DNA from 2 places in the Paenibacillus larvae subsp. larvae genome. Region 2 is predicted to be linked to the other one. Evidence: a T-box and tRNA genes for the amino acid it is inferred to sense, from the RefSeq annotation. Region 2 holds a T-box; the other holds one or more tRNA genes.
What was found. The T-box of region 2 lies ahead of tyrS (tyrosine--tRNA ligase). A T-box ahead of a tRNA ligase gene usually reads a tRNA of that ligase, here a tRNA-Tyr.
Positions count from the first base shown of each region.

Region 1: it has a tRNA-Tyr gene. The T-box ahead of tyrS (tyrosine--tRNA ligase) is inferred to sense a tRNA for this amino acid. The anticodon was not compared.

Region 1 covers NZ_CP019687.1:323,680-335,280, reverse strand. The annotation lists partial or broken gene BXP28_RS01865 (sensor histidine kinase) at 1-31, opposite strand, end outside; gene liaF (cell wall-active antibiotics response protein LiaF) at 50-715, opposite strand; gene BXP28_RS01855 (hypothetical protein) at 996-1,451, shown strand; gene moaA (GTP 3',8-cyclase MoaA) at 1,561-2,565, opposite strand; gene BXP28_RS23760 (3-alpha domain-containing protein) at 2,607-2,699, opposite strand; gene BXP28_RS01845 (MOSC domain-containing protein) at 2,693-3,214, opposite strand; gene BXP28_RS01840 (hypothetical protein) at 3,440-3,823, opposite strand; gene BXP28_RS01835 (alpha/beta fold hydrolase) at 4,515-5,309, shown strand; tRNA gene BXP28_RS01830 (tRNA-Leu) at 5,458-5,540, opposite strand; tRNA gene BXP28_RS01825 (tRNA-Arg) at 5,545-5,621, opposite strand; tRNA gene BXP28_RS01820 (tRNA-Leu) at 5,639-5,727, opposite strand; tRNA gene BXP28_RS01815 (tRNA-Cys) at 5,736-5,809, opposite strand; tRNA gene BXP28_RS01810 (tRNA-Gly) at 5,816-5,890, opposite strand; tRNA gene BXP28_RS01805 (tRNA-Gln) at 5,897-5,968, opposite strand; tRNA gene BXP28_RS01800 (tRNA-His) at 5,980-6,055, opposite strand; tRNA gene BXP28_RS01795 (tRNA-Trp) at 6,066-6,139, opposite strand; tRNA gene BXP28_RS01790 (tRNA-Tyr) at 6,146-6,231, opposite strand; tRNA gene BXP28_RS01785 (tRNA-Thr) at 6,251-6,326, opposite strand; tRNA gene BXP28_RS01780 (tRNA-Phe) at 6,336-6,411, opposite strand; tRNA gene BXP28_RS01775 (tRNA-Asp) at 6,460-6,536, opposite strand; tRNA gene BXP28_RS01770 (tRNA-Met) at 6,540-6,613, opposite strand; tRNA gene BXP28_RS01765 (tRNA-Val) at 6,677-6,752, opposite strand; tRNA gene BXP28_RS01760 (tRNA-Glu) at 6,818-6,892, opposite strand; tRNA gene BXP28_RS01755 (tRNA-Ser) at 6,903-6,994, opposite strand; tRNA gene BXP28_RS01750 (tRNA-Asn) at 6,997-7,072, opposite strand; rRNA gene BXP28_RS01745 (23S ribosomal RNA) at 7,213-10,193, opposite strand; tRNA gene BXP28_RS01740 (tRNA-Ala) at 10,392-10,467, opposite strand; rRNA gene BXP28_RS01735 (16S ribosomal RNA) at 10,530-11,601, opposite strand, start outside.
Region 2 covers NZ_CP019687.1:3,648,560-3,660,160, forward strand. The annotation lists gene BXP28_RS23375 (N-acetylmuramoyl-L-alanine amidase C-terminal domain-containing protein) at 1-148, shown strand, start outside; gene BXP28_RS25330 (N-acetylmuramoyl-L-alanine amidase) at 1-38, shown strand, start outside; gene BXP28_RS18915 (hypothetical protein) at 175-417, shown strand; gene BXP28_RS18930 (hypothetical protein) at 947-1,204, opposite strand; gene BXP28_RS18935 (hypothetical protein) at 1,404-1,613, shown strand; gene BXP28_RS18940 (hypothetical protein) at 1,906-2,325, shown strand; gene BXP28_RS22965 (hypothetical protein) at 2,798-2,974, opposite strand; gene BXP28_RS18945 (hypothetical protein) at 3,021-3,263, opposite strand; gene tyrP (tyrosine-tyramine antiporter) at 4,021-5,472, shown strand; gene tdc (tyrosine decarboxylase) at 5,484-7,352, shown strand; gene nhaC (Na+/H+ antiporter NhaC) at 7,423-8,811, shown strand; T-box leader at 8,974-9,197, shown strand; gene tyrS (tyrosine--tRNA ligase) at 9,361-10,623, shown strand; gene BXP28_RS18970 (protein rep) at 10,655-11,356, shown strand.

The sequences.
Region 1 (11,601 bases), 970 kb from region 2:
TGTTGGTCAATCTTTTTTTGTTTTTTTCCACACAGCCGAACCTCCTCTTTTAGAAAACACGTACCTGAATATCTCCTACGAGATAAGAAAGTACAAGTTTCACCTGCTGATCACTCGTTTCATAATTGGGAGATGTCCAATTTACTTTATTCCATACACCCGTTTCCTTTTGGTTATAAACGGAAGCCTGCCCTATCATGACTGAAGCAGAAACCGAAGCCCCAACATCCTCCGGAATAATCAGATTAACATTACCGATTAATCCTTGAAGCACTAATGTCGTTTCTTTTTGCTCCAAAATAGCTGTTGATAAATCCATATTCAGTTCCCCGATCACAAACCAGATACTGCTGTCTCGAAGAACCCAAGGCTCAGAACCAAGGCGGATACTGTCAATGACTCTTTGTCTTTGTTCATAACGCTCGTGCCTGTGAAGCTGCTGCGACTTTAAATAGAAGTATCCAAGAGAAATAAAAATGACGGCAATGAGCAGAAAAATCCGATCTCCAAATATAAAGAAAACGCCGATTATTACCAGCAGATATCCTTTTTTATCTGCCTGAGACCAAATACGGTATATCCCAAACACTATGGAAGCAAAGGCAATGACAGAAAAAAAGCCAACCTGGCGTTCCAAAATTAAAAATATACCCGCTCCAATAAATAAAAAAGCGGTATTTCTTTTCCGTCTAGCGGCGGACTCTTCCTTTTCCATGTCCCTGCCTCCTTCCTGTTTGGGTCATCAGATAAACAAGCATACCATATTTGAAGGATGCCTCCAAGATTTTTTACATAGGTTACGGGAAGCGTTCACCGGTTAAAAAACGAAAAGATTATGTTTCCTCTTGAGTGTACACGAAAAACCAAAGTCTCCCTATAGACCAGCGGCGGTGCTTCCCCCCGACCAAAGTCGGGGTTCCCTTACAATCCCAGCCCTCTTCCTTCATATTCTTCTTCTATAGCGGGCATATTAGCCATGGAAAGGAGGGGAAGTTATGCCGCTGAATTATGCCCGCAAAATCGGGTTATGTATATTTATCTTCCTTATATGTATCGCTGTTTCACCTGCAAATGCTCAAGAACCAAAAGAGCCCCTTATTCAAATTTACAGCTCGGAAAAACAGCAAGTTATTCAAACGATTCCCATGAATGAAGAAGTCAGAGAACAAGTAGCCAGTTGGTTTAGTACAATAACAGGTATCTCCCCTAAACTGAAAATAGATACTCCCAAAGGATTGGCTATCCGGTTTCCTTTGGATCCCCCTCTGACTTTTTCAAACACATGGGTCCCATCTGCGCATGCTAAGGAAGTTTTCTTGCTTTTGGATCAGAGTCAAAAAGAGCCCCCTATGCTGCTTGTATTTACAACGGATCAAAGGTCTCATGTTTTTACTTTCAGTCATAATATTCAGCCTTTTTTGCATAAGAACCGAATAAGAATTCACAAATAAGGAATAAGGAATTCCGCTTGCTTAAAGCAGAAATAGGAGAAAAGCGGAATTCCTTATTCTTTCCGCCTACTGATTTGGCAGGAAAATAGGATGAGTCTGGTAAAAGAGGCTAACCGCCAATTTGTGACATACGACGCAAAGTCGGCTGATGGGATTGCTTTTCTCCTAGCAGCGCCTGGGCCATCTCATGGCTTTGGGGTTTAAGGTCCAGCGCCCGGAAAAACAAATCCATGATGGCCTTTTCATCACCAATATACGGTCTGACATTGAACTCATCGGACCAATATAAGCAGGGCTTAATATTCCCGTCTGCCGTTAACCTCAGCCGGTTACAGCTTTCACAAAAATGATCACTCACCGGGTGGATCAAACCAAAAGTTCCTGCAGCTCCATGAATTCTGAAGTTTTGCGAAGGCCCGTTCCCGACAATCCCCTTAACCTCCTGTACTTCCCATCCTTGTTTTGAGCATTCCTCCATCACTCTTGCAAGGGAGACATATCGGCCGCGCCATTCTTGGTCGTCATGACCAATCGGCATATATTCAATAAATCGAACTTGAATAGGATGGTCCCGGCTCAATTCGATAAAATCAACGATTTCATCGTCATTGATTCCTTTCATCAATACTACATTTAACTTTATCGGGTTAAACCCAACCTTGGCCGATGCGTTCAATCCCTCGAGAACTTTCTTTAGCTTGCCCCCTCTTGTAATAAATGCAAACCGGTCTTCTTTTAGAGAGTCAAGACTAATGTTGATTCTTGTAAGCCCTGCCGCTTTTAACTGCTCTGCCTTTGGTCCAAGGAACATGCCATTCGTTGTCAAGGCAATATCTTCAATTCCAGGAATAGAGGATAGTCGATTAACCAGATCTTCAATATGTTTACGAACAAGAGGCTCTCCTCCGGTTAATCTCAATTTTCTCACTCCCAGTCGGGCAAGTACCCTAACTACTGTTGTGATTTCATTAAAAGTTAACAAGTGATCATCCGGTTCAAACTCCATCCCTTCTTCAGGCATGCAGTAAACACAGCGTAAGTTACAGCGATCTGTGACCGAAATCCGTAAATAATCATGGACCCGGCCGTAGCGATCTATCAATACATTCTGCACACTTGTTCCTCCTGTTCCCGTAATTTTATGACCAAGACTATTTAAGGCTGTTTTCCTGCTGTTTTGGAGAGTTGAATCAGCTTATTCTCAAAACTGGTGCGCCAACTATCGGAAAGAGCCTCAACTTCTAACAATTTAAAATACCTTTTTTATTTTCACGTTCATGATATTTAAGCCTGTTTGCAAAGGAGACTGTTATTTCTTTGGCATCTCGCTTGAGGAGTTTAATTTCGGGACAGTCTGAAATAGTTCCCTCCTCCAGTATTCTTGCATAATAACCTGTATATCCCAAATTCGCTACTTCAGAAACAATCTCTGGTACTCCAAATTGAAAGATATCGCCAATATACACCTCATTTTCCGGCATTCCTTCTACTGTCAAGTTTTCTCCGAAAGCCCCGAAAGACAAATTCTGCTGAAGGTTGGATTCCCAAAAAGGATAATGCTCGTAGCAGTATATACACAAGGCTTTATCAGGTCCACCATGATATTTCAAGTCTGCCTGCCCATCACCTGTCAGGTTTGTCTTATTCAAGAAAACAGGGAACTTAACTGGTGTTTTAAAAATGCCTGTCTTCGTCAGTTTCCCGTGAAAACAGGCCTCAATAGGCATTCCAGCATTTACGGATTTGACTAAAGGCTCGGCCACTTCGTTGTCCTCCTGGTGAATAATCTACATGTTTCAAATTATACCAGCTGTAGGATTGAAGAGAAACATGCAATCTTAATAACGGATTGATACTATTAGAATAAGATAAGCTGGAAAACAATAAAAAACCTTGACGGTAGGTATTAAGCCGCCAAGGTTTTCTAATTGTCTTGGACCCGATATGTGTATACCTTCCAAAAACTATCTTGCTCTTGGTCCATACCATTAGCCTCCAGTACGGATTTTGCGATAAGTATCAATAAAGGAAAGAACATCCACACGTTTTCCTCTTTTTTTGGCCACTCTTGCCATTCGAAGGAGAGTCGTCCAAAATTCATCTAATACAGCGGATTCCGGATAAGTTTCTTCCTTTTTCCCTATTTTCGTGGTTGATGGTGAGACAGGTGCTTGGTCACTGGAGATGAGCATTTGAATTTGTTTTCTTTTCCACTCGTCACCTTTTACGTAAGTTACACCGATTTCCCGCATTTTTTTTCTAACTGAGGTCACAGGACGCTCCAATTCTTTAGCAATGACAGCAGGAGGGCAATCTTTCGACAGCACTATCAACCTATCCAATTCTTGGCTAGTCCATGATCTCTTTGACATGCTATTCACTCCATTCCTTCCTGTTCATATGATAATTTTCCCTATAAATAATTCTAACAAAATCATAGCAAGTAATTGTTACATAAGTTTTAGGATTATTTTAACATATAGCTACAAATTTGTGTCGAATTTCGGTACTTTTTATCTATCATATAGACCAAATGGTATGATACTATCGTCATGTTTTTCCTTTTATCGGAAAATTAAATGAGTGAGTTTAATTTCGGCCGGGACTTCAGCCTATAACTTAAGTCCATCTGATTTACCTTCATCCGGAAACTTATTTATATTTTCTGTATTCACTTGAATGGAGGATTCTTTTCTCCTTTTTACAAATTGGGTTTGAATTTTTTTTCTGATTTTTGACAATTTAAGGCAGTATTCACGCATTTATTTCCGAGGAAATATTATCCAACAATATTTGTCTTTCAAAGCATCTTTCCAAAAGGAACTTTGATTTGTGCTATGATATAACAAAAGAAACGAAAGTCCTCTATTTTATTTCGGCTGCTGATTTATTTTTTGTTAACTTGAGTTACTCAATTTCATAATACAACTGGTGAGCACTTAATAGAGAAGATATAGATAGATACGGTCCAGATTTATCTATATCTTGTACCCGTTCCGATGGATATCTAAGTTATGAAATGGATTCGACTATCAGTTTATGAACTTAAGGAGGTTATTTTTAATGAAATTAACAGTAAGAAATAAAGAAATGTACATAATTGATGAGGGAGAGGGTCCAGCATTGGTTTTCCTTCACGGTTCCCCTTTTGAGGGGAGCATGTGGATTAATCAACTGGATTATTTTAAATTGTCTTACAGGGTAATTGCACCTGACTTTAGAGGAATGGGACAATCTCAAGACTCCAAGCATCCATTTTCATTTGAAGAATTAGCCGAGGATATACTTGCTTTGCTGGATAATTTGGGTATTGTCCAATTTGTTTGCTGTGGTCTTTCCATGGGAGGATATGTTGCATTTTCCTTATGGCGTAAAGCGCCTGAGCGAATCCTGGCGTTTATTCTGACGAATACAAGACCGGATGCGGACACAGTCGAAGGCCAAACAAAACGATTGCATACAGCTGGGAACCTGCTTGAACATGGCTCCAACCAGTTAGTTGAGCAGATGTTACCAAACCTTGTTGCCGCGGATACTAAAAAAGATAATCAAAAACTGGTACAAGATATCCAAAACATGATTCTGTCCATGGACCCGGCCGGTTTGGCACACATCAGTCTGGCTATGGCATTTCGTGAGAGTTCGATTCAGGATTTATCTTCCATTTCTGTTCCTGTCTTAATCGTAGCCGGAACCGAAGACCCTATTACTCCTCCCGATGTGATGCAGCGAATGGCGGATAAAATTCCTGATTCCCAATATGTTCAGATAGATAAATCCGCACATCTGACACCTTTGGAGCAACCTGGCTGGTTCAATAAACAGGTAAAGTCCTTTCTAAAGCAAATGTTCCAATAATAAGGGTAATGAATGCTGCTAGTAAAAAAGAAATCAAAACAAATTGGAAACAAAAAATAACAGAATTATTCTTGAAAAGAAATGCAGTGGAATTGGGTATATAGAAAAAGCAAGTGCAGGGTAATAGCTGCACTTGCTTTTTGAATTATGCCGGTGAAGGGACTTGAACCCCCACTCTCTTGCGAGAAACGGATTTTGAGTCCGTCGCGTCTGCCATTCCGCCACACCGGCTTACTGGCGTGCCCTAAGAGATTCGAACTCCTGACCTTTTGATTCGTAGTCAAACGCTCTATCCAGCTGAGCTAAGGGCACTTACTATTCGATAGAACTGGTGCCGAAGACCAGACTTGAACTGGTACGGTAGTCACCTACCGCAGGATTTTAAGTCCTGTGCGTCTGCCGATTCCGCCACTCCGGCGTAAATAATGGAGGCGCCACCCAGATTCGAACTGGGGGTAAAGCTTTTGCAGAGCTCTGCCTTACCACTTGGCTATGGCGCCTTAGGATGGAGCGGAAGACGGGGTTCGAACCCGCGACCCTCGCCTTGGCAAGGCGATGCTCTACCACTGAGCCACTTCCGCATTAAACTGGGGGTATAGGATTCGAACCTATGCATGACGGAGTCAAAGTCCGTTGCCTTACCGCTTGGCTAACCCCCAACAGGACTATATGGGGCGATCGAAGGGAATCGAACCCTCGAGTGTCGGAGCCACAATCCGATGCGTTAACCACTTCGCCACGACCGCCATAAAACTTTGGCAGGGGCAGCAGGAATTGAACCCACACTAACGGTTTTGGAGACCGCTGTTCTACCTTTAAACTATGCCCCTATAATATGGTGGAGGCTGATGGATTCGAACCACCGAACTCGTAAGAGAACAGATTTACAGTCTGCTGCGTTTGGCCACTTCGCTAAGCCTCCACATTATAAAACTATGCGATGGTGCCGGCGAGAGGACTTGAACCCCCAACCTACTGATTACAAGTCAGTTGCTCTACCAATTGAGCTACACCGGCTGGTCGCTATGGTGGCTCGGGACGGAATCGAACCGCCGACACGAGGATTTTCAGTCCTCTGCTCTACCGACTGAGCTACCGAGCCTCAACTTATTTCCAGAACTTCCATGACATCATGATTCATGGAATAGAATGGCGGAGCTGACGGGATTCGAACCCGCGGTCTCCTGCGTGACAGGCAGGCATGTTAGGCCTCTACACCACAGCTCCATATTGCGGGGGCAGGATTTGAACCTACGACCTTCGGGTTATGAGCCCGACGAGCTACCGGACTGCTCCACCCCGCGGCAATTAACCTTAGAAGCAAGCGTATCTGCTAATCGCTTATGCCTATCTTCCGGGTTAAATTATGGTGGACGCTGACGGGATCGAACCGCCGACCCTCTGCTTGTAAGGCAGATGCTCTCCCAGCTGAGCTAAGCGTCCATATAAAGCAATGTGAGTTCAATTATATTAGGTTCTCACTGCTTTGTCAAAAGAAAAATTATACATGGTGACCCGTAGGGGATTCGAACCCCTGTTACCTCCGTGAAAGGGAGGTGTCTTAACCCCTTGACCAACGGGCCGGATATATAATGGCGGAGAGAGAGGGATTCGAACCCTCGAGACGCTTTTGGCGCCTACACGATTTCCAATCGTGCTCCTTCGGCCAACTCGGACACCTCTCCATTGGCTCCCCGAACAGGGCTCGAACCTGTGACAACTCGATTAACAGTCGAGTGCTCTACCAACTGAGCTATCGGGGAATAGGATTTTTCGAAGCATTACTGCCTCGGTCAGGCTGCGAGAAAATATCCTGCCTTAGAAAAGGCATGCAGCTTGAACCAGCCTCTTGCACCCTGAAAACTAGCAGCGAAGCAAAGTGTACTTAGAACAGTTGTTTCTTTAGGATAAGCCCTCGACCGATTAGTATTGGTCAGCTCCACGCATTGCTGCGCTTCCACCCCCAACCTATCTACCTCGTCGTCTTCAAGGGGTCTTACTACTTGGGAAATCTCATCTTGAGGCGGGCTTCACGCTTAGATGCTTTCAGCGCTTATCCCTTCCGTACATAGCTACCCAGCTGTGCTCCTGGCGGAACAACTGGTACACCAGCGGTACGTCCATCCCGGTCCTCTCGTACTAAGGACAGCTCCTCTCAAATTTCCTGCGCCCACGACAGATAGGGACCGAACTGTCTCACGACGTTCTGAACCCAGCTCGCGTACCGCTTTAATGGGCGAACAGCCCAACCCTTGGGACCTACTTCAGCCCCAGGATGCGATGAGCCGACATCGAGGTGCCAAACCTCCCCGTCGATGTGGACTCTTGGGGGAGATAAGCCTGTTATCCCCAGGGTAGCTTTTATCCGTTGAGCGATGGCCCTTCCATGCGGTACCACCGGATCACTAAGCCCGACTTTCGTCCCTGCTCGACTTGTAGGTCTCGCAGTCAAGCTCCCTTCTGCCTTTGCACTCTTCGAATGATTTCCAACCATTCTGAGGGAACCTTGGGGCGCCTCCGTTACTCTTTAGGAGGCGACCGCCCCAGTCAAACTGCCCACCTGACACTGTCCCCGAACCGGTTCACGGTCCCGGGTTAGAACTCCGATACGATCAGAGTGGTATCCCAACGCTGCCTCCACCGAAGCTGGCGCTCCGGCTTCTTAGGCTCCCACCTATCCTGTACAGATCGTACCAAAGTCCAATATCAAGCTGCAGTAAAGCTCCATGGGGTCTTTCCGTCTTGTCGCGGGTAACCTGCATCTTCACAGGTATTAAAATTTCACCGGATCTCTCGTTGAGACAGCGCCCAAGTCGTTACGCCATTCGTGCGGGTCAGAATTTACCTGACAAGGAATTTCGCTACCTTAGGACCGTTATAGTTACGGCCGCCGTTTACTGGGGCTTCGGTTCATAGCTTCGGGCCTTAAGCCCTAACCACTCCCCTTAACCTTCCAGCACCGGGCAGGCGTCAGCCCATATACTTCGCCTTGCGGCTTCGCATAGACCTGTGTTTTTGCTAAACAGTCGCTTGGGCCTATTCACTGCGGCCCCCTCGAGCTATTCACTCTACCGGGGCACCCCTTCTCCCTAAGTTACGGGGTCATTTTGCCGAGTTCCTTAACGAGAGTTCTTCCGCGCGCCTTAGAATTCTCTTCTCGCCTACCTGTGTCGGTTTGCGGTACGGGCACCTGCACCTGGCTAGAGGCTTTTCTTGACAGTGTGAGATCAAGACCTTCGCTACTGCTATTTTCACTCCCCGTCACAGCCCGGCTTTCATCGTGTGCGGATTTGCCTGCACACCAGCCTCACTGCTTGGACAAGCACTTCCATCAGCTTGCGTCCCTACCCTACTGTGTCACCCCATCGCTCATAGCGGTGTTTGGTGGTACAGGAATTTCTGCCTGTTGTCCTTCGACTACGCCTTTCGGCCTCGCCTTAGGTCCCGACTTACCCTGAGCGGACGAACCTTCCTCAGGAACCCTTAGGCTTTCGGCGGATCAGATTCTCACTGATCTTTTCGTTACTCATACCGGCATTCTCACTTCCAAGCGCTCCAGCTGTCCTCACGGTCAACCTTCTATGCTGCTTGGAACGCTCCCCTACTGCCCTTAATTAGGACCCATAGCTTCGGTGGTGTATTTAGCCCCGTTACATTTTCGGCGCAGAGTCACTCGACCAGTGAGCTATTACGCACTCTTTAAATGGTGGCTGCTTCTAAGCCAACATCCTGGTTGTCTGTGCAACTCCACATCCTTTCCCACTTAACACACACTTGGGGACCTTAGCTGATGATCTGGGCTGTTTCCCTCTTGACAATGGATCTTAGCACTCACTGTCTGACTCCCGGGCACCGAGTGGATGGCATTCAGAGTTTGACTAGACTTGGTAACCCTTGGCGGGCCCCGCACCCAATCAGTGCTTTACCTCCATCACTCTAACCCGAGGCTAGCCCTAAAGCTATTTCGAGGAGAACCAGCTATCTCCGAGTTCGATTGGAATTTCTCCGCTACCCCCACCTCATCCCCGAATTTTTCAACATTCGTGGGTTCGGGCCTCCAGTGAGTGTTACCTCACCTTCACCCTGGACAGGGGTAGATCACACGGTTTCGGGTCTACGCCTGCATACTTCCAAGCAATACAAAGTATTGCTACTTCGTAAGCTTATGCTTTGCCCTGTTCAGACTCGCTTTCGCTGCGGCTCCGGCTCTTCACCTTAACCTTGCATGCAAGCGTAACTCGCCGGTTCATTCTACAAAAGGCACGCCATCACCCTGATTTCCCGAAGAAAATCATAGGGTTCTGACTTCTTGTAAGCACACGGTTTCAGGTTCTCTTTCACTCCCCTCCCGGGGTGCTTTTCACCTTTCCCTCACGGTACTGCTTCACTATCGGTCGCTAGGGAGTATTTAGCCTTGGCAGATGGTCCTGCCGGATTCCGACGGGGTTTCCCGTGTCCCGCCGTACTCGGGATCCACCTTGGAGAGAGCAGACTTTCAGCTACAGGGCTGTTACCTTCTGTGGCAGGCCTTTCCAGACCTCTTCGCCTAATCTGCTCCTTTGTAACTCCGTATAAGGTGTCCCACAACCCCAGTGAGCAAGCTCTCTGGTTTGGGCTCCTCCGCTTTCGCTCGCCGCTACTGACGGAATCACGATTGTTTTCTTCTCCTCAGGGTACTTAGATGTTTCAGTTCCCCTGGTCTGCCTCTTCACTTCCTATGGATTCAGAAGTGAGTGACTGCGCATAACCGCAGCCGGGTTCCCCCATTCGGACATCCCCGGATCAAAGTCTGCTTACGACTCCCCGGGGCATATCGTTGTTCGCCACGTCCTTCTTCGGCTCCTAGCGCCTAGGCATCCTCCGTGTGCTCTTACCAGCTTAACCTATGCTTTGTATTTCTTTGAAGGGCTTTCGCTGCACCTGAATGTTTTCAATCACACGTAAGGTGAACATTCATCTGCAAAGTCGCTCACTTCAAACGAAACACTTCGCTTTATACTAAGGATGTTCTAAGTTCTCGCTTTGTTTCGCTATCTAGTTTTCAAGGTACAAGTGCGTTTTGTGTAAACAAAACACCGTAGATGGTGGAGCCAAGCGGGATCGAACCGCTGACCTCCTGCTTGCAAGGCAGGCGCTCTCCCAGCTGAGCTATGGCCCCAAACTCCATCAAAACTGACAACGAGTGAGTAAAGCCTTCTTGTACATTTCTGTACTCCATAGAAAGGAGGTGATCCAGCCGCACCTTCCGATACGGCTACCTTGTTACGACTTCACCCCAATCATCTACCCCACCTTCGGCGGCTGGCCCCTTGCGGTTACCTCACCGACTTCGGGTGTTGTAAACTCTCGTGGTGTGACGGGCGGTGTGTACAAGACCCGGGAACGTATTCACCGCGGCATGCTGATCCGCGATTACTAGCAATTCCGACTTCATGCAGGCGAGTTGCAGCCTGCAATCCGAACTGAGATCGGCTTTTGAGGATTGGCTCCGGATCGCTCCTTCGCTTCCCGTTGTACCGACCATTGTAGTACGTGTGTAGCCCAGGCCATAAGGGGCATGATGATTTGACGTCATCCCCACCTTCCTCCGGTTTGTCACCGGCAGTCATCTTAGAGTGCCCACCTCTGCGTGCTGGCAACTAAGATCAAGGGTTGCGCTCGTTGCGGGACTTAACCCAACATCTCACGACACGAGCTGACGACAACCATGCACCACCTGTCTCCTCTGTCCCCGAAGGAAAAGGTCTATCTCTAAACCGGTCAGAGGGATGTCAAGGCCTGGTAAGGTTCTTCGCGTTGCTTCGAATTAAACCACATACTCCACTGCTTGTGCGGGTCCCCGTCAATTCCTTTGAGTTTCAGTCTTGCGACCGTACTCCCCAGGCGGAATGCTTACTGTGTTAACTTCGGCACCAAGGGTATCGAAACCCCTAACACCTAGCATTCATCGTTTACGGCGTGGACTACCAGGGTATCTAATCCTGTTTGCTCCCCACGCTTTCGCGCCTCAGCGTCAGTTATAGGCCAGAAAGTCGCCTTCGCCACTGGTGTTCCTCCACATCTCTACGCATTTCACCGCTACACGTGGAATTCCACTTTCCTCTCCTACACTCAAGTCTCCCAGTTTCCAGTGCGAACCGGGGTTGAGCCCCGGGCTTAAACACCAGACTTAAAAGACCGCCTGCGCGCGCTTTACGCCCAATAATTCCGGACAACGCTTGCCCCCTACGTATTACCGCGGCTGCTGGCACGTAGTTAGCCGGGGCTTTCTTCTCAAGTACCGTCACTCCAG
Region 2 (11,601 bases):
CCTGGAAAAAAGGTTTTGGGCACAGATTCAGTTTCTGAATGAGGGCACTCCTTATGCTATTACAGGAGCGTTAAGTAATGAAAATTTGGCTCGTACGGAGAAATGGCTCCAAGGACACGGTTGGTACTATGAACTGAAAGATGCGTAAACAGAAAATGAAAGGGAGGCATAAATATGAATATAGAAATCACAGATGTTATCATTGTTGCTGTGATAGTCGGTCTTGTTGAAATGGCGAAAGGGATCGGACTGCCGGTTCGTCTAGCCCCGGTTTTATCCGTTATCCTAGGTATCGTGGCGGGCGTTGTTTACTTTCCAGGTGATTTAAAGACAAGCGTTATTTTCGGTATTATCTCCGGTCTTACTTCATGCGGCCTATATAGTACCGGTAAGAGTGCAGTAAAGAAAGAACAATAACAATTGAACCGCGGGTGTCTTTTATGGACACCAAATTAAATAATTGGTACAATATGCATGTGTGGAAGCAACACCGCAGAAAGGGCCTTTAAGGAAGCACCTCAAGGCCCTATTTTTTTGATATAGATCTGGATTAACCAAAGTGATGCTATTTCTTTAATTTCTCTAAATCATTTACGATTTTTTTTCTTGTTATAAAGTAAACAACAATCATACAAACATAAAAGATAGCTGTTACAGCAAGGACTTCAATCCAGTTGGTGGGTCGGTTGAAAATAAGGTGGTATAAGATAAAACTCAAAACATACGCCACTGGGCCTACAACGAAGAACATCAATTTAACTATACGCGTAGTCTCTATCTTCAATTTTATTTTCCCCCTTTATTCCCCATATCGCACACTTACCGCTATAATATATCAAAGTTGCTACTATACCTCCGATACTGAGCTTAACAAAAAATTTAACCGCAATTTTTGCAGCCTCCTTCCATAACTTTTGTTTTATATAAGTCAATATTCCAGCATCTATCATGGCTTGGAATGTACTGACCCCAAAGTATCCATTAAAGCAGACTTCATACACTCGAACCATGCACCACTATGAGACTCCCTTGCCTCATTTATTTCTTTTTCCAATAAGTTTAGTCCTTCATCTTCGGCATACCGTTCTCTTATTTTGTCGAAATCGAACCCAATTATGTTGCCATATTCATCTGTTAATACTGCATGTTCACCAATGAATTCAAATGCTTCCTCCATTTGCTTTAGTCGTTGCTCGTAATCCATTTCTGTTGCCCCTAGAACAATAGGGGAACCTATAGACGAAAAAAACATAATCAAACTCGCAACACCAAAAAATACTTGGCTTTTTTCATTTTAACTACCTCCCTGGTATTAATTGACCCTTATATAGGAATCAGATTACATTTTCTACAAGGGAAGTAAATATACTCCATCTAAATACAACTTTAGGGAAGTTGAAAAATTGGATAACCGGATTGCTTTGCGAGTTGAACTTGAAAAAGCCATAGCAGAAACTGGATGTACGTTATCAAGTCTTGCAGAATACGGCGGACTATCTATCGGTAACCTGAGTGCCAGCCTGCAGCATAAGGGAAAACTGCGGCCTATCACCATGAAACAATTTAGATACGTTAACAGAAGCCTTAGGCTTACCCGAAGGACATTACTATGAATATTACCTTGCTGAGGTTTCCCATAACAACAAAGTTTCCAATCCCAGAATGAAATCCTTTTTAATTCGCTGTGCCGAGCTGGGGAAAACCGACTTGATTATGAATGCGATCCATATGTCTGTGGAACATCCTAAGTACACTGAAATGCTTTTTTCTTCATAATGACTCGGATCGGCTGGCCATCAGTCATTATCGAATTTTCAGGGCGACTATTGGAGCTAATGCCGAAGAAAATTATAAAGCAGTGATTCGTTTTGAAGACTTCCGTAAAAACTTCCTGAGGCTTTTCAATTGGATGCCTTATTGCAGTTAGCGAATGTTTGTCTTTCTCTTGGTAAATGGAACCTAACTGAGCAATTTGCTGATGAATTAAGAATACTCGCTACGATCAGATATCAGGAAGAGCTGCTAATGAAAAAGGACAAAAGTGTATCAGAACCACTGAAAACAGAACGCCCTCTTGTTGTGTATTATGTTCAATCCTATCTGATAAAGAGTATTGCACTATTCAAACAAGGCCATTATGAGAAAGCCAAGCAATATATAGAAGGATATGAAGATCTTAGTTGGTTTGAGATTTTAGACGAACAAGGTAAGAAAGAAGTAGACAACTTCCGCCTTTGGGCAAGAGCGAATAAATATGGTACAAAACTACTTTTAGGGGATGGGAAACAAACTAACTATTTTTGTTTTTTTACACTGTCTACTTGAGAGGGGACACTTCAATATTCCTCTGTGGTCTTATTTGTGCAAAATAAAAAGCCCCTGAGGGCTTAATTAATTCGCGTTCCTTAAATTTTTATTCAACAATCCCTAAGGTCATTTATTATCATTAAAGTGATCGATGTACGATTGAAACCAATAATCACTCAAAATACTTCTCCTTCATGCATCAAGTTCATAATTTAACCACATTGAAAGCATGTTGCTACTTCGTATTCTATTTCGCATATAACACAGACTCCAGGTTCTATTCCAAGTCTCTTATCACGAGCAACGGTGAGTTTCCCACAATTTAGGCAAACCCATTCTAATACTGTAGATTTTACCTCTGTTCTTAACACGATTATAAAGGACCTTTGGGAAAAACCTCAAGGTTCTTTTTTGATTTTCTATAACGGAAAAAATGAGAATATAGACAAAAAACGTGAAATTTAAGTGATTGGGCGGGCATCTTGCAGATTTATCCAGATATCGGTTTTTCTTTTTTCTTTTTCTCAGTCGCTACTTTGTGTGGAGTAATAATTTTTTCCCGAAGCTCTATCGGATATTCATCAAGCAAGTTCAACTCATTAAAGCGTTCATGGAACAGTTGCCCTCCCTTGAAGAAATGCGGTTTTTTACTTTTTTTAAGTTTCATAGACGCATGCTCCTTCAGATTGATTAAAAAATTCCGGTGATCATGATTATTTTCTTTTGGACTTGTTTTGCTTCTTGTTTGCTGAACTGAAGACGTCTTTGGTTTCTGACCTAATTATATGTTTTGGAATTGGAACGCAGTGATGCTGATTGATAATTTCAATAGTGTGTACGATCGGTACTTCTTGGGGGTGATAGAAATGATTAAAGATGTATAACGGCGGATCGATAATCTCTTTTGCCAGAGGGCAGCAATTTCCTCCCGTATATGAGCCAAAGCCGTTACTCATACATCTACCTCCTTTTACAGTATTCGTTACATAGTATGTAGGAAACTTTTTTATGCTTGGACAATAACATAACTATGTTGTGAGTAGTTCTCATGACAATTTTCGAATAAATACTATCAATAATCGGATTACCTTTACATATGACAGGAATACTCCTCGGCTACCGGTATTTAGGTATCCGGTTTGTTCAGGTTGTGCCGGATCAGGCCAATCATGTTTTTTGATCAATGTTCCAATCGTAATCATTGTACTAATTCCCCGCGGGTCTTTTTCGGTCCGCTGATTGAGTTAGCCTTGTTCAGGAACTCCCATTCACCTCGGATCTGTTCAATTTATTTATTTCTATAGTGCCCTTCGCATCAAGGATAATGGTGGGGTTAGTGCCCAGCCGGATTTTGAAGTTGAATGGATTTCCCTGACTACAGCCGGGTTGGGGATGGGGGCATATCTATATATTCTGTAATGCAAACATATTTATACAAATCGCTTGCTTGATTGTTTAGCTGGTAACTTGGAACCGAAATGACATCTGCTTCCTGTTCAATCATGAATACAGTTGTATAGTTTCTCTTTCTTTAAATTAATCACATTGGCGGTGGCTAAAACTTTTCCTGTGGATTTTTTCTGAGTGAAGGGGAGAGTGACGCTAAAGTCCTTTTCTGTGCAAAATATGGCATGCATCCAATAAAACATTTTAAGAAATAATACTTACTGGATATTGGATTATTAGTTGAATACGAGAAAGAAAGGGTTATTTATGGCCAAATCAAAAAGATTGACACTATTCGGATTAATTGGCATTACCATGGCGTTCTTTGGTACCGTGCGAAGCGTACCGACACTTTCCATAACAGGTTGGACGCAAATTTTCTATATGCTGATTGCCGCGGTTTTGTTTGCATTACCCATCGCACTTATGTCTGCCGAACTCTCTACAGGATGGCCTGAGGAAGGAGGCCCCCAAGTCTGGGTAAAGCAGGCTTTAGGAGATAAATGGGGATTTGTAACCTCCTGGTTATTATGGGTTCAAATGTTTTTCGGTATGGTGATGGTTGCTTCTACAATAGGCGTCCTGCTCGGATATGTCATTAACAAACCGGAACTATCCTCAAATCATTACTTTATTTTTGCTCTTATTCTCATCTCCTATTGGACGGTTACCTTATTAAACCTTAAGTTCGATATGGTGAAAATTGCCGGGAACTGGGGATCTGTGATTGGAGTTTATATTCCATTCGTGCTGCTTGTCGTGCTTGGGATCATTTTTATGATTAAAAATGGAATTAAACAGGACAGTTATCTGGGACATTTCAAACCAGGAGATCTGATTCCCAACTTTAAAGACTTGGGCAGCTTAACCTATTTATCCGGCATTATCTTTATTTTTGCAGGTGTAGAGATTTCCTCTGTGCATGCGAATAATATTGAGAATCCTAAACGAAATTACCCCATTGCTGTTATCGCCTCCGTTATCTTGCTTGTTATATTTAATATCATTGCAGGCTTGACAGTTTCCAATGCCGTACCACGGGGTGAACTCCAGCTTGCCAATATTACTCAGCCTTATTTAATTTTTAGCGAGAACTTAGGGATTCCATCCTTTTTCGCCAATATTATTTCTCTGATGATTCTGATTGGGGTGCTGGTCCAGTTAAGCGCATGGGTACTTGGACCAAGTAAATCCATGATTAAAGTAGCGGAAGAAGGAAATCTTCCAAAGATATTCCAGAAACGTACTGACAAAAATATTCCCATCACCTTTGTTCTCATTCAGGCGATTGTGATTTCAATTGTATCGGTACTTTATGTAGTTGTTCCGGATGTAAATAGCGCATTTCTAATTATTACTATCACAACAACCATTCTTTACAGTCTCGTGTATGGGTTAATTGCTATTTCAGCGATACGCTTACGCTATAAAATGCCAGATGTAAAAAGGCCGTTCAGATTGGGAAACAAAGGGAATGGATTGATGTGGTTTGTTTCAGTACTGTCCATGATAAGTGTTGCCATTACCATTGTTGTGAGTATCATCCCGCCTTCCATTCTGAAGCCTAACCAATTCATGGGATACATTATTTACCAAGTGCTGGCAACCGTCATTATGGTTGGAATTGCGCTCATCATTTATAAGCTGAAAAGACCGGATTGGAAGAAAGAGGATTCTGAGTACGAATCACATCATTTGATAGGAAAACACACTTCATGAAGGAGGATAATATGGAAACCAAGATTCAAGAACTTAACTTAAAAGCCTTATTCTTAGGAAGCAAGGGTGAAAACGTTGATTTATTTAAAGAATTATTACTAAAAATGGTAGATGAACATGTGGGGTGGCGCCAAAACTATCAACCTCAGGATTTACCTGTTATTACCCCTCAGGACAAAAGTTCAAAGAGTTTTATGGAAACCGCTGACTATATGCGAAGCATATTCAATGTATTATCTTCCAGACTCCGTACAGATTCAATACCCTGGCACTCAGCAGGACGTTTCTGGGGTCATATGAACGCTGAAACCCTGATGCCGGCTATCATCGCTTACACAGCTGCTATGTTATGGAACGGCAACAATGTAGCCTATGAATCCTCTCCAGGTACTTCCCAGATGGAGGAAGAAGTGGGGCATGATTTTGCGGCCTTAATGAGCTATGAAAAAGATAAAAGCTGGGGCCACATCTGTGCCGACGGTTCTATTGCCAACATTGAAGGTTTGTGGTACGCAAGGAACATGAAATCCCTTCCTTTAGCCATAAAAGAAGTAGTGCCCGAATTAGTTCAAGGCAAATCTGAATGGCAATTGTTGAACATGTCTACAGAGGAAATTCTTAATATTCTGGATCAGGTTCCGGAAAAATTGGATGAAATTAAATCTCATTCCGCACGCAGCGGAGAAAACCTGCAAAAATTAGGAAAATGGTTAATTCCACAAACGAAACATTATTCCTGGCTGAAAGCTGCTGACATTATCGGTACAGGCCTTGATTGTGTGGAATCTATTGACGTTGATCATAATTACCGTATGGATATCAGTAAATTGGAAACGAAAATCCGCGAATTGGCGTCTAAGCAAATTCCCATTCTTGGTGTAGTGGGGGTTATTGGAACAACAGAAGAAGGTCAGGTAGACCACATCGACAAAATCATCGCCCTTCGTAAGAAACTGGCTAAAGAGGGTATTTATTTCTACATTCATGTAGATGCGGCATACGGCGGATATGCACGGGCCATTTTCCTGGATGAGAATAATCAGTTTATTGACTACAATAAATTGGATGAAGTCTATGCCAGACACCATGTCTTTACCGAAAAAATCGAATGGCTGACTGAAGATATTTATAACGCTTTTAAAGCCATGAGTCAGGTTGAATCCATCACCATTGATCCGCACAAAATGGGATATATCCCTTATGCGGCGGGGGGGATTGCCATAAAAGACATCAGAATGCGTGACGTCATCTCTTACTTCGCAACCTATGTATTTGAGAAAGGTGCCGATATTCCTGCACTGCTTGGTGCCTACATCCTGGAAGGTTCTAAAGCGGGGGCAACTGCGGCAGCGGTTTGGACCGCCCATAAAGTAATGCCGCTGAACGTAACGGGGTACGGCAAACTAATCGGCGCAAGTATCGAGGGAGCTTACCGCTTTTATCACTTCCTGCAGGGCAGACAATTTAAAGTCGGGGCCAAGACCATCAATGTCTATCCGTTAACCAAGCCGGATTTCAACATGGTGGACTATGTGTTCAATGAAGAAGGCAATACCGATTTAGCTAAAATGAACAGATTAAATCATGATTTCTTCGACCAGGCTTCTTATGTAAAAGGCGGCATCTATATGAATGAATTTTTGACATCACATACAGATTTTGCCGTTCCAGATTATGGCCATAGTCCGCTTCAATATGTGAAAAGCCTAGGATTTAGTGAAGACGAATGGATGAAAGAGGGTAAAATTACCGTATTACGTGCTGCTGCATTATCCCCGTATGCCCATGATAAAGAAGTTTTTAATGAGTATGCGCCTAAAATCGAAAAAGCTATGAAGGAAAAGCTCGAGGTCATATACATGCAGGCCCAGGCTGAATAAATCTTATCAGTCTTTTTGAAGTCTAAAAAATGTTTACCCACTTAGACCGCAGCCAAGGAGTTCCTCAAGAATGAAAAAAGATGTGACATTAAAAGAAAGTATCTTTCTCTTAGTGGTTTTATTAGCCATAATAGGAGTTTGCATCATAGGATTTGGTGTACCTCCGCAAATTCCTATTCTTATTTCTTTAGGTATAGTTATCCTATTCGCGGCAATAAAGGGAATTTCTTGGGATATTATTCATAAGGGAATCCAAAACGGAATATTGCCAGGTTTAATCCCGATTATAATTTTTATGCTGATTGGGGCTATTGTAAGCGTCTGGATTGCTGCAGGGACAATTCCAACCATTATGGTATATGGATTCAGTATTTTATCTGTTAAATTCTTTTTGCCCTCTGTGTTTATTATTTGTTCACTTGTAGGAATAACAGTCGGGAGTTCCTTTACTACAATATCAACGATAGGCATCGCCTTCTTTGGAATGGGACAAATCATGGGCTTTCATCCGGCCTTGACAGCCGGTGCCGTTATATCAGGCGCTTTCCTGGGCAATAACGTCTCTCCTTTATCGGATACAACGAACTTGGCTTCGGCCATAGCGGAAGTGGATTTATTCGGACATATCCGGAATATGCTGCGGACCGTGACTCCTGCTTTCCTCATTTCCCTTCTCTTTTATATAGTGGTTGGCCATGCCAATGTGCTTTCAACGGGAAGCCAAATAGAGGAACTGGTAAATACTTTGAGGTCTTCCTTCACGATTTCTTTTGTTCCTTTAATTCCGGTTTTTGCTTTGTTTCTTTGCGCATGGAGAAAAATACCGGCTATTCCGACCCTGCTTTTGAGTATTGTAATAACGATCGGTATCTTCTACATTTATCATCCGGATACGAGCTTTGATCAAATGGCCCGGCTCTTGCAGGATGGATATGTATCGCAAACCGGGGTACCGGGTGTCGATTCCCTATTAACCCGGGGCGGAATTCAAAGTATGATGTGGTCCGTTTCCCTTATTCTTCTTGCCTTGGCACTCGGAGGGCTGTTAGTAGAGATCAGAATTATCGAAACGTTAATCTCCCGAATTGCAGGTTTTGTCGGCACAAAAGGGAAATTAATTCTGATGACGTCCTTAAGCTCAATAGGGGTTAATCTTCTTCTGGGGGAACAATATCTTTCCATCATCTTGCCGGGCAAAGCTTTTAAATCACAATTTGACAAAATCAAGATAGATCTGAGAAAACTTTCAGCTACATTAGCCAACGCAGGGGCTGCTGTCAATCCGCTCATTCCATGGGGGGTCAGCGGAGTATTTATAACAGGTACTTTAGGCGTCTCAACGTTGGAATACTTGCCGTATTCCGTATATTGCATAGCAGCTCCCCTAATAAACATTGTCATGGGTTTTTTGGGAAAAAGTAAGAATATTTTGAAATCACAGGGAAATCCCTCTCATTAAAATTCGCATAGTTAAATTTGGACCGTATTTATCTATATCTTCTCCATTAAGCGCTCACCAGTTGTATTATGAAATTGATTCGTTTAATTTTTCTGAAAACTTTTAATTACTTAATTGACAATTAACTGTTCATTCACTATAATGGCTATAAAATCTTATACAACATATACGCTGAAGGAGCTCAGTAGCAATTTTGCCCTTGTTATCCAGAAAGCTGGGGGTTGATGCGACCTAGCACAAACAAAACTTGCGAATTACACTCCGGAGTATCTTAGGTAACACTAAGCGGGATAGCATACGATATTATTGCTGAGAGTGGTATGGATAGTGACTGCAGCACTATTCATGCAAATTGGGTGGTAACACGGTTAATAATCGTCCCTGTGTCTAGGCTAGACATAGGGGCTTTTTTATTTAGAAAAATAATGCATGGTGTACATGTACATTCAGCATGAAGTTCATGTAAGGTGTTTTTGCATTCTGATCTTTAAAAGAATGGATGCAAAATGCCGCGGTATAGAAATTAATAAATTAAAGGAGTGGACAGCAATGAATATTATCGATGAGTTGGAATGGCGCGATGCGATAAATCAACAGACAGATGCCGAGGGACTACGCAAACTGGTAGAGGAGAAGAAGATCTCTCTGTACTGTGGAGTTGACCCGACGGGTGACAGCATGCATATTGGACATCTGATTCCTTTCATGATGATGAAACGGTTCCAGTTATTTGGACACCGGCCGGTTATTCTTATTGGCGGGGCAACCGGAACGATTGGCGACCCAAGCGGACGCCAGACCGAACGGCAGTTGCAAACGTTGGAACAAGTCCAGCATAATGTTGAAGCTCTTACCGCCCAAATGAAAAAGCTGTTTGGTTTTGGCGGGGATAATGAAGTGAAAATGGTAAATAACTACGACTGGACACATAAAATGAATGTTCTCGATTTCTTGCGTGACTATGGTAAAAACTTCAGCGTTAATACGATGCTGGCCAAAGATATCGTGGCGAGCCGTCTGGAAAGCGGTATTTCATTTACGGAGTTTTCCTACCAAATTCTTCAGTCCATGGACTTCCATCATCTGTTCAAGGAAGAAGATGTTCAACTGCAAATTGGCGGGGCCGACCAATGGGGGAATATAACCAGCGGTCTGGACCTGATCCGGAAGAAAGAAGGCCCGGATGCGAAGGCATTCGGATTAACAATCCCGTTAATGTTAAAAGCCGATGGTACGAAATTTGGTAAAACAGCAGGCGGGGCTATCTGGTTAGATCCGGCGAAAACGACACCATTCGAGTTCTACCAGTTCTGGGTAAATACTGATGACCGCGATGTAGTAAAATACTTGAAGTTTTTTACCTTCTTAACTAAAGAAGTGATTGAGGAACTGGCTCAAAAGGTTGAGACGGATCCGGGCAAGCGTGAGGCACAAAAAGTGCTGGCGGCAGAAATGACGAAGTTTGTGCATGGTGAAGAAGCTTTAGCTCAGTCCGGAAAAATAACCGAAGCCTTGTTCAGCGGGGATATCAAAGGACTGACTGCAGACGAAATTGAGCAGGGATTTAAAGATATGCCGACATTCCATGCATCCAAAGAATCCAAAAATATTGTGGATTGGTTAGTGGAATTAAGAATAGAACCATCCAAACGGCAAGCACGGGAAGACATTACGAACGGAGCCATTTCAATGAATGGGGAACGCGTAAGTGATCTAAATACGGAAGTAACAGTGGAAAACTCATTCGACGGAAGATTCATCATTATCCGGAAAGGTAAGAAGAACTACAGCCTGGTGAAATTAGGAGAATAAGTTCACCATGGAATAAAAGTGAGGATTGTTGATGCTGGCATCGTGGAACCGATCGTTGGAATTAGCCTATTTTAATCAATACCTGATGACAAAAGTTAACAAGGAGAAACAGGTTAACTGGCTGTTAGTAGATTTGGGTTTAGAAGAAAAAGTGGCCGAAGATCATATCAATCAAGTACTTGATTGTATGTTAATTGGATTCAACCGCCTGTTTAAATATAAGTGTATCAAGCAGGCTTCCCTGGGTTATTTTCGTATGCTGGATATTTGGAAATCCGGGGATGGTTACCATCCTCGGATTCATATCCTGCTTCCAACTATCAAAAGTTACTTCCAGGGAAGATATTATATTAAATATGATAATTGGATTTCCTTGTGGAGTAAGGCATTGAGTGCCGAGAGTAACGTATCTGTAAAAGTCAAAGTAATAAATGATAAAGTGGATAATCACACAATTATTAGTAAAATGAAAAAAGGCATCTTAGCTTTTCATGATGTTTCGAACAAAAAAACTTCAACTGGAAAAAATACACTTATTGCATCCCGAAGACTTATAGGGTACAGCAGACTGCTCAAAGAGGTAATGGATGAGACTGTAGCAGGCGGAGATTTCGCTTTGGATTTGGACCAATTATGCATAGAGGATACCATTGCGAATGCTGCATTTGAAAATATGATAGAATGGCACCCTGGTGTAAGATCCGAAAACAGGAATCCTTTTTTTCAGTTATAATAAAAGCTTAATATCTTAATATAACCTATTCCGGCTAAAAGAGCGAAGTTACTCTTGACCTTGCCCGGAAACCCACTTCATGCAGAAATGATCTGCATTGACTGGTGGGGTATATCCTTCCAGCCGTTGGCCGGAGGGATATACCCCACCTCTTTTTATATAGCCATATCCTCTTCAATTAGCCATATCCTCTTCAATTAGCCATATCCTCTTCAATTAGCCATGATTTTCTTCCAATCCGCTTC